One region of the Entomobacter blattae genome, then DNA from elsewhere that is predicted to be linked to it. Evidence: predicted binding sites of a transcription regulator. Region 1 holds the regulator's gene; the other holds the start of a gene.
What was found. The regulator LexA, encoded in region 1, represses DNA repair genes until DNA is damaged. The targets are predictions, from matches to a motif close to TGTTCTANNTANGTTC.
Positions count from the first base shown of each region.

Region 2: the regulator LexA is predicted to act here: its motif matches at 2,727-2,742, upstream of JGUZn3_RS05185 (single-stranded DNA-binding protein).

Region 1 covers NZ_CP060244.1:1,695,768-1,700,196, reverse strand. Annotated here, with positions in the region: gene JGUZn3_RS07510 (molybdopterin molybdotransferase MoeA) at 125-1,345, shown strand; gene lexA (transcriptional repressor LexA) at 1,473-2,183, shown strand; gene mobB (molybdopterin-guanine dinucleotide biosynthesis protein B) at 2,307-2,834, shown strand; gene bioD (dethiobiotin synthase) at 2,815-4,242, opposite strand; gene JGUZn3_RS07490 (alpha/beta hydrolase family protein) at 4,304-4,429, opposite strand, start outside.
Region 2 covers NZ_CP060244.1:1,179,051-1,183,479, reverse strand. Annotated here, with positions in the region: gene JGUZn3_RS05190 (hypothetical protein) at 1-354, opposite strand, end outside; gene JGUZn3_RS05185 (single-stranded DNA-binding protein) at 880-2,457, opposite strand; gene JGUZn3_RS05180 (hypothetical protein) at 3,830-4,156, shown strand; partial or broken gene JGUZn3_RS12400 (radical SAM protein) at 4,310-4,429, opposite strand, start outside.

The DNA.
Region 1 (4,429 bases):
TCAATATATCAAGTCTTTAAGTCTCTTATTCTTCAGGAACCGCATTTTAAGTAAAATTGGTTTTGTTCCTTGCCATCCTAAAAATTTTCAGTCAATAAAATTTCTTTCTTCTAAAGGTAGCCTCATGCTTAGCGTTGCAGAAGCACGTCAAAAAATTTTTGATCTTCTTACCCCTGTCACAACTGAGCTTATCCCAATAACCATGGCAGGGCAGCGTATAACGGCTCAAAATATTTATGCCAATCTCACACACCCACCAGCCCATACTTCTTCTATGGATGGGTATGCCATCAGATACAAGGATAAGGATCATTACAATCATTTTGAAATTGTAGGCAGCATTCCTGCTGGTTCCATTTTTTCTAAAACCTTGCAGGCAGGACAATGCGTTAGGGTTTTTACAGGCAGCTTTCTCTCCCACGAATGTAACTGTGTGATTATGCAGGAAAATGCTGAGCTGTCTGAAGATAAAAAAACTGTGCAGTTTCATGAAGAAAATAGCCAAAGTGGGCAATTTATACGCCCACAAGGTATGGATTTTAAACTTCATGACCTTCTCATCGAAAAAGGGGAACTCTTAACGCCACGCCATATTGCCCTAGCCGCTGGAGGAAATAACCCATGGATAGAAGTTTCCGTTAAACCCCGAGTGGGAATTCTTACCTCAGGAAATGAGCTGGCCATGCCAGGAGCCCCCCTTTCAGCCGGGCATATCATAAACTCCAACCTTCCTATGATCGCCTCTCTTATCTCTGCAGCAGGAGGAGAGCCCGTCATGCTAACGCCCCTGCAGGATAAGGAAGAAGACCTTATTGCTTTGCTGAAACAACAAAACAGACTTGATCTACTCCTCACCCTAGGAGGGGCCAGTGTGGGCACTTATGATCTGGTTAAAACAGCCTTGGAAAAAGCAGGAGGGCACATTGAATTCTGGAGAATTGCCATGCGCCCTGGAAAACCCCTTTTCGCTGGAAACATAGGCAGCGTACCCGTTATTGGCTTGCCGGGTAACCCTGTTTCTGCCTTTGTATGCTCAGTTCTTTTTGTTTTACCGGCCTTGTCCTTCATCACAGGGCAAAAAAGCGGGCTAGAACCCCTTATTGAGCAGGGTGTAATAACAGTGGATTGGCCCGCAAATAATACCTCTTTCCTTTTGCATATCCGCTCCCAGCTCGATATTAGCCCCCAGAATGGCCACTTGTTTACCCCTTTTAAAAATCAAGACTCTTCATTAATGAATGTTTTAAAAAAAAGTAACGCTCTGTTTTTACATTATCCCCATCATGCCCCTATAAAAGCCGGTAGTGCATGTTCACTGATTGATCTGACACGTCTTCATTTATAAACTAAAATTCATTATGTTGCATATTTCCATTCTTGACAAACATAGTATGAACTTATAAAGAACATATAAAGAATATTTATTGTAATGAATGCCTCTTACGGCTTATTTTTAAGAAAGATGCCATACCATGCTGACTCCTCAGCAATACAGGCTTTTATTGTACATCCATACCTATTTACAAAAAACGGGGTTCTCCCCTTCTTTTGATGAAATGAAAGAAGCCCTGGCTCTTCGTTCCAAATCGGGAATCCACCGTCTTATCTCTGGTTTGGAGGAGCGGGGTTTCCTAAAACGGCGGCATCACCGAGCCCGTGCTCTAGAAGTGATCAAGCTGCCCGATAACTATGTCTCTACCGAAAACCCCTTTTATCCCAACAGGACTGCTACACATGATAGCACACCTCAACGAATGCCCTCTTCCCCTTCCTCACGCGGGGTAACACAGCACTCTTCTGATACCACTTTACTCCCACTCTATGGGTATATTGCAGCAGGCCTACCTATAGAAAGCCTGCCTGATCCAGAAAACACCATAGAAGTTCCTAGTTCCCTTATTACTCAAGGTGAGCACTACGCTTTAACCGTGACAGGAGATTCTATGAAAGAGGCCGGTATTTTAGAAGGAGATACCATTATTCTTCGCAAAGCTGAGCAAGCAGAAAATGGGCAAATTGTTGTAGCCCTTATTGAAAGTGAGGAAGTAACCTTAAAGGAATGGTATCAACGGGGAAATGTTGTTGCCCTAAAACCTGCGAATCCGGCTTATGAAACGCGTCTCTTTCCTGTAGAAAAAATTCAGGTTCAAGGGGTGCTCGTCAGTTTAATTCGCCACTACTGAACTGGTTATCACTTAAGAGTTAACTTTTTCGTTTTTACTGCTTATCATGACCACTCTTTTTCTATTACCAACCTCTATGGGTCTATTGAGAAAAGCACTTTCCTATTTTTGAACTCAAAAAACATGACAACACATATTATGGGCATTGCGGGCTGGAGTGGAGCGGGAAAGACAACCCTATTAACCAAAGTGATCCCTTATCTCAAGCACAATATGTCCCTTTCCATTTCTACTTTAAAACATGCCCACCATGGGTTTGATATTGACCAGAAAGGAAAGGATTCTTACTTACATCGGGAGGCGGGGGCTACTGAAGTGATGATTGCTTCAGATAAACGTTGGGCCTTGATGCATGAAAACACCTCCGACCCATCAGAAAAACCCTCCTTTTCACAGCTGCTGAAGCAGATGTCTAACGTTGATCTCATCCTCGTTGAGGGGTTTAAGTCCCTGCTGCCTGTTGCCCTTGAAATCCACCGAGCAGCACTTCAAAAGCCTTTTCTCTACCCCAATCTTCCATCCATATGCGGGGTTGCCACTCTTGAGAGTTTTAACTTCCCCTCTCATATCACTGCACTTAACCTTGATGATATTCCCTCCATAGCAACCTTTATTACCCACCGCGCTATTCCTATTGAACAAGTACGTTAAAAGCAGGTAAAGCCTGGCTCATGGCTAGAATAGTCTGTGGGGTTATGCCTTCTTCTAACCAGTCTAGTTCGGCAATAATCGGCACCCCAGTTCTTTCCTCTATGGCTTTACGATTATGCGGCTGGGGTTTCCCATTCATAACAATACCAGCAATGGCAATACCAACATTTTTTAAGCTTTCCACACTTAAAAGAGTATGATTAAGGGTTCCTAAGCCACTTCGCACAACGAGAATAACGGGCAAGCCTATTTTTAAAATGGCGTCACGGAGAAGGGTATGAGCAGTAAGAGGTACCATAACACCACCAGCTCCTTCTATAACAAGCACATCATCTGCCTTACAGGATGGCGTTAAATGAAAATCTTCAAAACTATAGCTTTTTTGTTCACGTAACATGGCCTCAAAAGGAGAAAGTGCTGCCGAAAGAACGAGCAAACTTGGTAAGATTTTGGGAAGTTTCCCGTCTTTTCGTCTTACCAGAGAGGTTATGATTGCATGATCGGGCTTTTCTTCCGCAACCCCTGTTTGAAAGGGCTTCCAATAGAGAGCTTGCCAGGCCTGCACCAACGCTGCTGAAACAACCGTTTTTCCTATCGCTGTATCAGTGCCTGTTACAAAAACCCCCTGACAGGGCGCTTTTCGAAACCAACCATAAGCAACAGCATAAGAGAGATAAGAGTAATGCTGATCGAAATAATACATAACACGACGTAATGAAGAGGAAGATACAGCCCTATACCCCGCTGGGGCCGTATGTGCACCAATCGCTTTTAAAGCTTGTAAAAATGCCCATGCATTGTCTACGGGCTCAATAAGAGTTTCACTAGACCACAAGCCATGGCCGCTCCTGGGGCGTTCTGCATTCAGTTGATCTATAGAAGGATAGAAGGGTACCGCACAGGCCACACCCATCTGGTTACAACTTTCCCGCCACTCCTCAAAGGTTCCAGCAGCTAAAGTACTGGCCATGAACAATCCTCCCGGAGCTAAATATTCATACAGCCTTTCTAGTGCAGCTTTCCGGCTCACAAACCATTGCATACACAAACTGCTACACACCAAATCAAATGAGCCGGAAAGGGCTAAATTTTCTCCATCCATAACTGCAAAGGCAATCTGGGAACCGTTATGATTTTCCCTCGCACGAAGAATCATTTCTTCACTTAAATCAACTGAAATACAAAAGGAATCAGGAAAATTTATTTTTAAAAGCTGTGTTAAAAAACCGCTCCCACATCCAATTTCTAAAATCCGTTTCGGTGGAGGTAACCCCAACATGGTATAACGATTGAGAATATGACCCATCAGCCGTTGGGCTACGGTTTTTTGCACAAGGGCATATTTTTCATAATGATGCGCATGAGAAAAATGAGACTGGATTTTTCGTTTATGCTCATTAAAGACCATGCCTCTAACCTTCACTATTCCCTATATTAAAGAAGACAAAAGCTCTAAGAATCTTATCCATCTATTGCCTGCTTAAATGTGCCTGCTTAAATCCCTTTCGAATAAAGTCAGCACAGATTTGGGGATGGGTTATAGGGAGCATGTGCCCCCCTTCCGACACCCATTGGATACACTCTTTTGGGAAAAG
Region 2 (4,429 bases), 520 kb from region 1:
AAGATGAGCGAGTGAACGATCATTGCAAGGGAGGCTGGCAGAAGGCACCTGATGAAAGGATTTAAGCCATAACGTTACACCTGCCCGCCATTCAGCATCAGAGGATAGGGTATGAAAATCTGACCCAAAGAGACGCGTAATCTCAATAGGTAAAAAGGGGAAATCCCGCAAATCGCACTCTGACGGGGTGAGTGGGGCGGGAAGCTTGCCCTCTTTAGAAGCTTTTTTCTTGAAAGCGACATCTATTTCTTCCGTTTGCGGTGGCCTGGCTCGCCTTTCCACCACGGGTGACAAATGCATTCCTTGCTCCCCTTCCCTGAGAGGGGAAACCGAATGAGGCACTCTGTCTAGCATTGCTTCGCTCCTTCTTCACCATAGATGAACTCTCCCCTATAAACTTTTTAAGGCGTGAATCTTTTAAAGTGTAACCATTTTAAAGGGTGAATCTTTCAAACTGTGAACCTTTCAAGAATGGCCCCACCCCACGTAGAAACACTTACGTAAAAACACTCATTTCAAAACCATCATTCCCCCCTCTAAAGAAAGCTTATTTACGGTATTATATAACCTTTTTCTTATAAGGGGCTTCCTTTTGAAAAACACCATAACAGGATAAGTCGCTTTGAAAACTTTTCCTGTCTGGTGCTTCCTTTATTGAGATACAGAAACCCATCGCCTATCTGTATAATCATTTCTCTCTGTATAATAATACCGTATCATTCCTGAAATCCCACGCCTTAGAAGAATTCCCTATATTTTTGGGCCCATGGTATTTTTAGCTCTTGGTATTTTTGGCTCTATGCCCCCAAAATGTAACCCTGAACCGAATATAACCCTAAAAATGTATCCTTAAATGCGTCCCATTTGGGAAAGATGATCCTAGCTTTTGGCAACAGGCCCTAGCCCCTGTGGAGGAAAACCTGGTAAGGAGGCAGGATAGGGTAAAGTGTGTGTGTTATCACCACTTCCCACCAAATGTGGATCCAACCCGAGAATGCCACCCCCTGGAATGCCACCCTCTGGCCAGATTTGGGTCTCGTGACTATCCTGCGGAGGAAAGAAAGATTTTCCATAGGCCTCTCCCGTGCCGGAATCCCTTTCCAGCAAAAGATCGCATCCCCTTATACCATGGATTTCTCCCCGCACAGCCTGGTCAGAAACATGAGCCTGCTCTTTTAGGCTGATGTCATGCCCTGTATGGGATTTTTCCTGAACATAGTCTGATCTCCCCTTGGTTATCCCTTCCGAAGGATTGTGTTTAACCGGATTAGGCCCGATATGTTTGGGTAAGGTTGTTGGACGAAAAACGGAGAGTTCTTCTACGCGGCGCTGACGCACCTTTTCCTGAAGATGCCTAAGCCTGACTTTAGCTGTTTCTGAACGGGGCGTTTTTGAAAAAGATGCAAGAGGCGTTCTCCCCTCCGCTGACTCTTCTGGTAAGGGAAAGGGTGCGCCATAAGCAGCCTCTTCACCATCTTCTGCCCCGGCACCAGGGCTGGTACCTACCCCAGTCACTGCCCCGGTATCTAAATCAGTATCCGCCGCCCTAGTCCCGACCCTGGTACCCCCAGCTGGCAAAGCTTGATGATCCAACCATTGGGCATAGGCAGAGGGTGGGATTTCCTCCATCACTCGTTCACTCAGGGCCTCTCCCCGGGCCTCTCCCCAATAGGGCCTAAGTGTAGGGGGGATTTCATCAAACCCATCCAACGCCATAGCCGTTTTTTCTTCTGAGAACAAAGGGCTTTCTGCTGGATCTTCCCCCGTGTGGTTTCCCTCTCTGGATGTCTCTAGAGGGCTTCCCATGGCTTTGCTTTCCAGAGCCTTGCTCCCTAGGGTTTTACTCTCCAGGGTTTTACTTCCCAGTATTTTACTTCCTGGTATTTTACCTCCTGGTATTTTACCTCCTGGGGCTTCTCTCTCTAGCGGTTCATCCGGCTGGGTTTCAGAACCCTGATGATGGGCCAAACGATGATCCTGCCTCTCTGGTTCTTTCTCCAGTTCTTTCTCTGGACCTTTCTCTGGATCTTTCTCTGGGCCATCTCCCTCCGCTAAAGGATCATGCTCCTCGGTCACCCCATCAACCGCCGTTTCCATATAATTCTGGGGAAAAATCGGCGGGAATAACACTCCACGGGATTGAAAGGCTGGAACCACAATTTCAGCACGGTAATGGCTTTGGCCACTTTCATCCTGCCATTTGCGGGTATGGAGTTCCCCTTCTACAAAAACCGGAGACCCCTTACGAAAATGCTTTTCAACAATTTCTATGGTGCGCTCATGAAAAACAACCACACGATGCCATTCTGTATCGTTATGTTCTATCCCCCTGCGATCTTTCCATCTTCCCCCTGTGGCAACATGAAAACGCACGCAGCGTATTCCTGCCATGGTGGTTGTAACCATAGGGTCTCCCCCCAGTCTACCCATAATCTGAACTTTGTTAAGTGATGACATCTGATTTCTCCTTTCCCTCAAACTGTACACTTTCAGGCACTCTCGCGAACATTGAAAAACCGGGTTAAAAGCCAGTTTGGGTGCCTTTCGCTTTTGGCTTTTTTTCTGCTTGAAACAGACCCAACCAAACCCAGGCGGGAAGCAAAAGCTTACCTATAAATGTTTTCATTTTGTTCTAATTTTTGATAAAAAACCCCTTGCATAGTTTCTGAATGCTCCTTAGTGTTCGTGAAATATTCTAGTGATAAATGCTTAAGAGAAACAATGGTTGTTCTTGTTATGTTCTTGCTTCTGATCTATTTATAACGACAGTTTTTTATGTTTCGCAAGTGATATTTCACATTTTTTTCTCGTATCGGTTTTTTCTACCCGTAAAAATACGCCCCCTGATTAAATAACCTATTGTTTTCGTATCATTTTTTCTGGGCTCTTGAGTTTCTTTATTTTTTCTTTCCCTCTCCCCTACAGAGAGAAAAACCAAGCGAGAAGATCCAGAATCGTCTTGTATCGGCTTTATACCCCCTACAAGCCGTAAAAACCTGCCTTTTAGTGTTCTTTTTTCACTCTCAAGGCTTCACTTTCAAGGCTTTTTGGAAAAAGGGGGGGAAGAGCGTATGCCCATCATCAACCCATCCTTACCAGCTGTTATAAACCAACAGCCAAACGCAATAACATGCCCCTCTTTTCCGAAAATTCGTTATTCAACCCAAACTCTCTTTCAGCCGGCCTTCTACCAAGGAGATAAAGGGGGTTTTTGTTATGAATAATAGCCTTAATATCCTGTTGGGGATTAAGGCTTAACTCTTGCTTCTTTCAATAGGGGATTCTTCAAGAGGATTTACGTTCTTATCCTATTTCATCCTCTCTTTTTATGATCGGCTGGCCATCATGCAGATTGGCTGGTATTTGCCATTTCACAGACTTGCTCATTTCATGAAAAAGGAGGGTAAAAACCCCTCTGAATGGTGGGATGATCAAAGGCTTTTCGTTTAAAACAACAACCCCCCACCCGCTGCTTTGCCATAGGCGAGCAAAGGTGGTGATGTTTTCCCATAAAGAGCCTATAATCCCCTAAAGAACCTAGCAAGAGAATGATCCTTTGCTGTTTTTTGCCATTGCCCCCCTGTGGTAAACGCCGTAAGATTAATGTAGATCATATAAGCGCTATTTCCGTCCAATTTTTGCACGAGCTGTCGCATCTTTTGGTTTTATGGAAATATGCGGCTCATCCCTTCCTGATAGGGGCCTTCTGGATCCGTACCCTGAATACACGCTCTCCTTCAAGACAGAAGCCCAAATCCGTTTATAAAACCCCCGTTTATAAAAACCATTGAAAATGGCCTTTTGGCCCTTAACTGATGGAGTTTTTTCGATGAGATTGGATAAAGAAGACAGAGAGCCCCTGGCCAAAAACTATGAAGCCCTCATGACAGAAGAGAAAAAAAACGAAATTGTTTTTTATTCCACCCTGGCCAAAGAGTGCCTGACCTTCGCCCAAACGCTTCACCGACGCTGTAACCAGCATGGCCTAACCCTAGCCCCCCTCCACCCGGTGCAAATCCTTATCAATACTGCGCAGGAATGTGCCACCTCCTTAACAGAAGATGAATTACCCTCTGCCTTGGCCGACATAGACCGTATAATTGAAAATTACGACCCAGAGTGCGCTGTAGCAGCCTGGCGCTATGCTACCGATTAGGCGATGGTCATTCTGCACTGTTCATTCTCAAGGGGGAAAATAAAACTCGTACTATTTTCCTCCAACTTTTTCCCAATGGTTTTAAAATCTTGTCTCCCCAAAGCAGGCCGCATCCAAAAACCCATGCACCAAATCTACCCTTCGCTCCCCATGGATCATTTTTAATCGGCGAAAGGGGAGCATAAGAGGATCACCGCCGGTAAGAATAATTTCTGAAATATCGGGGTGGCGGGCAATCCATTCCAAGGCATTATCAAGTTCATCATCGGTGAG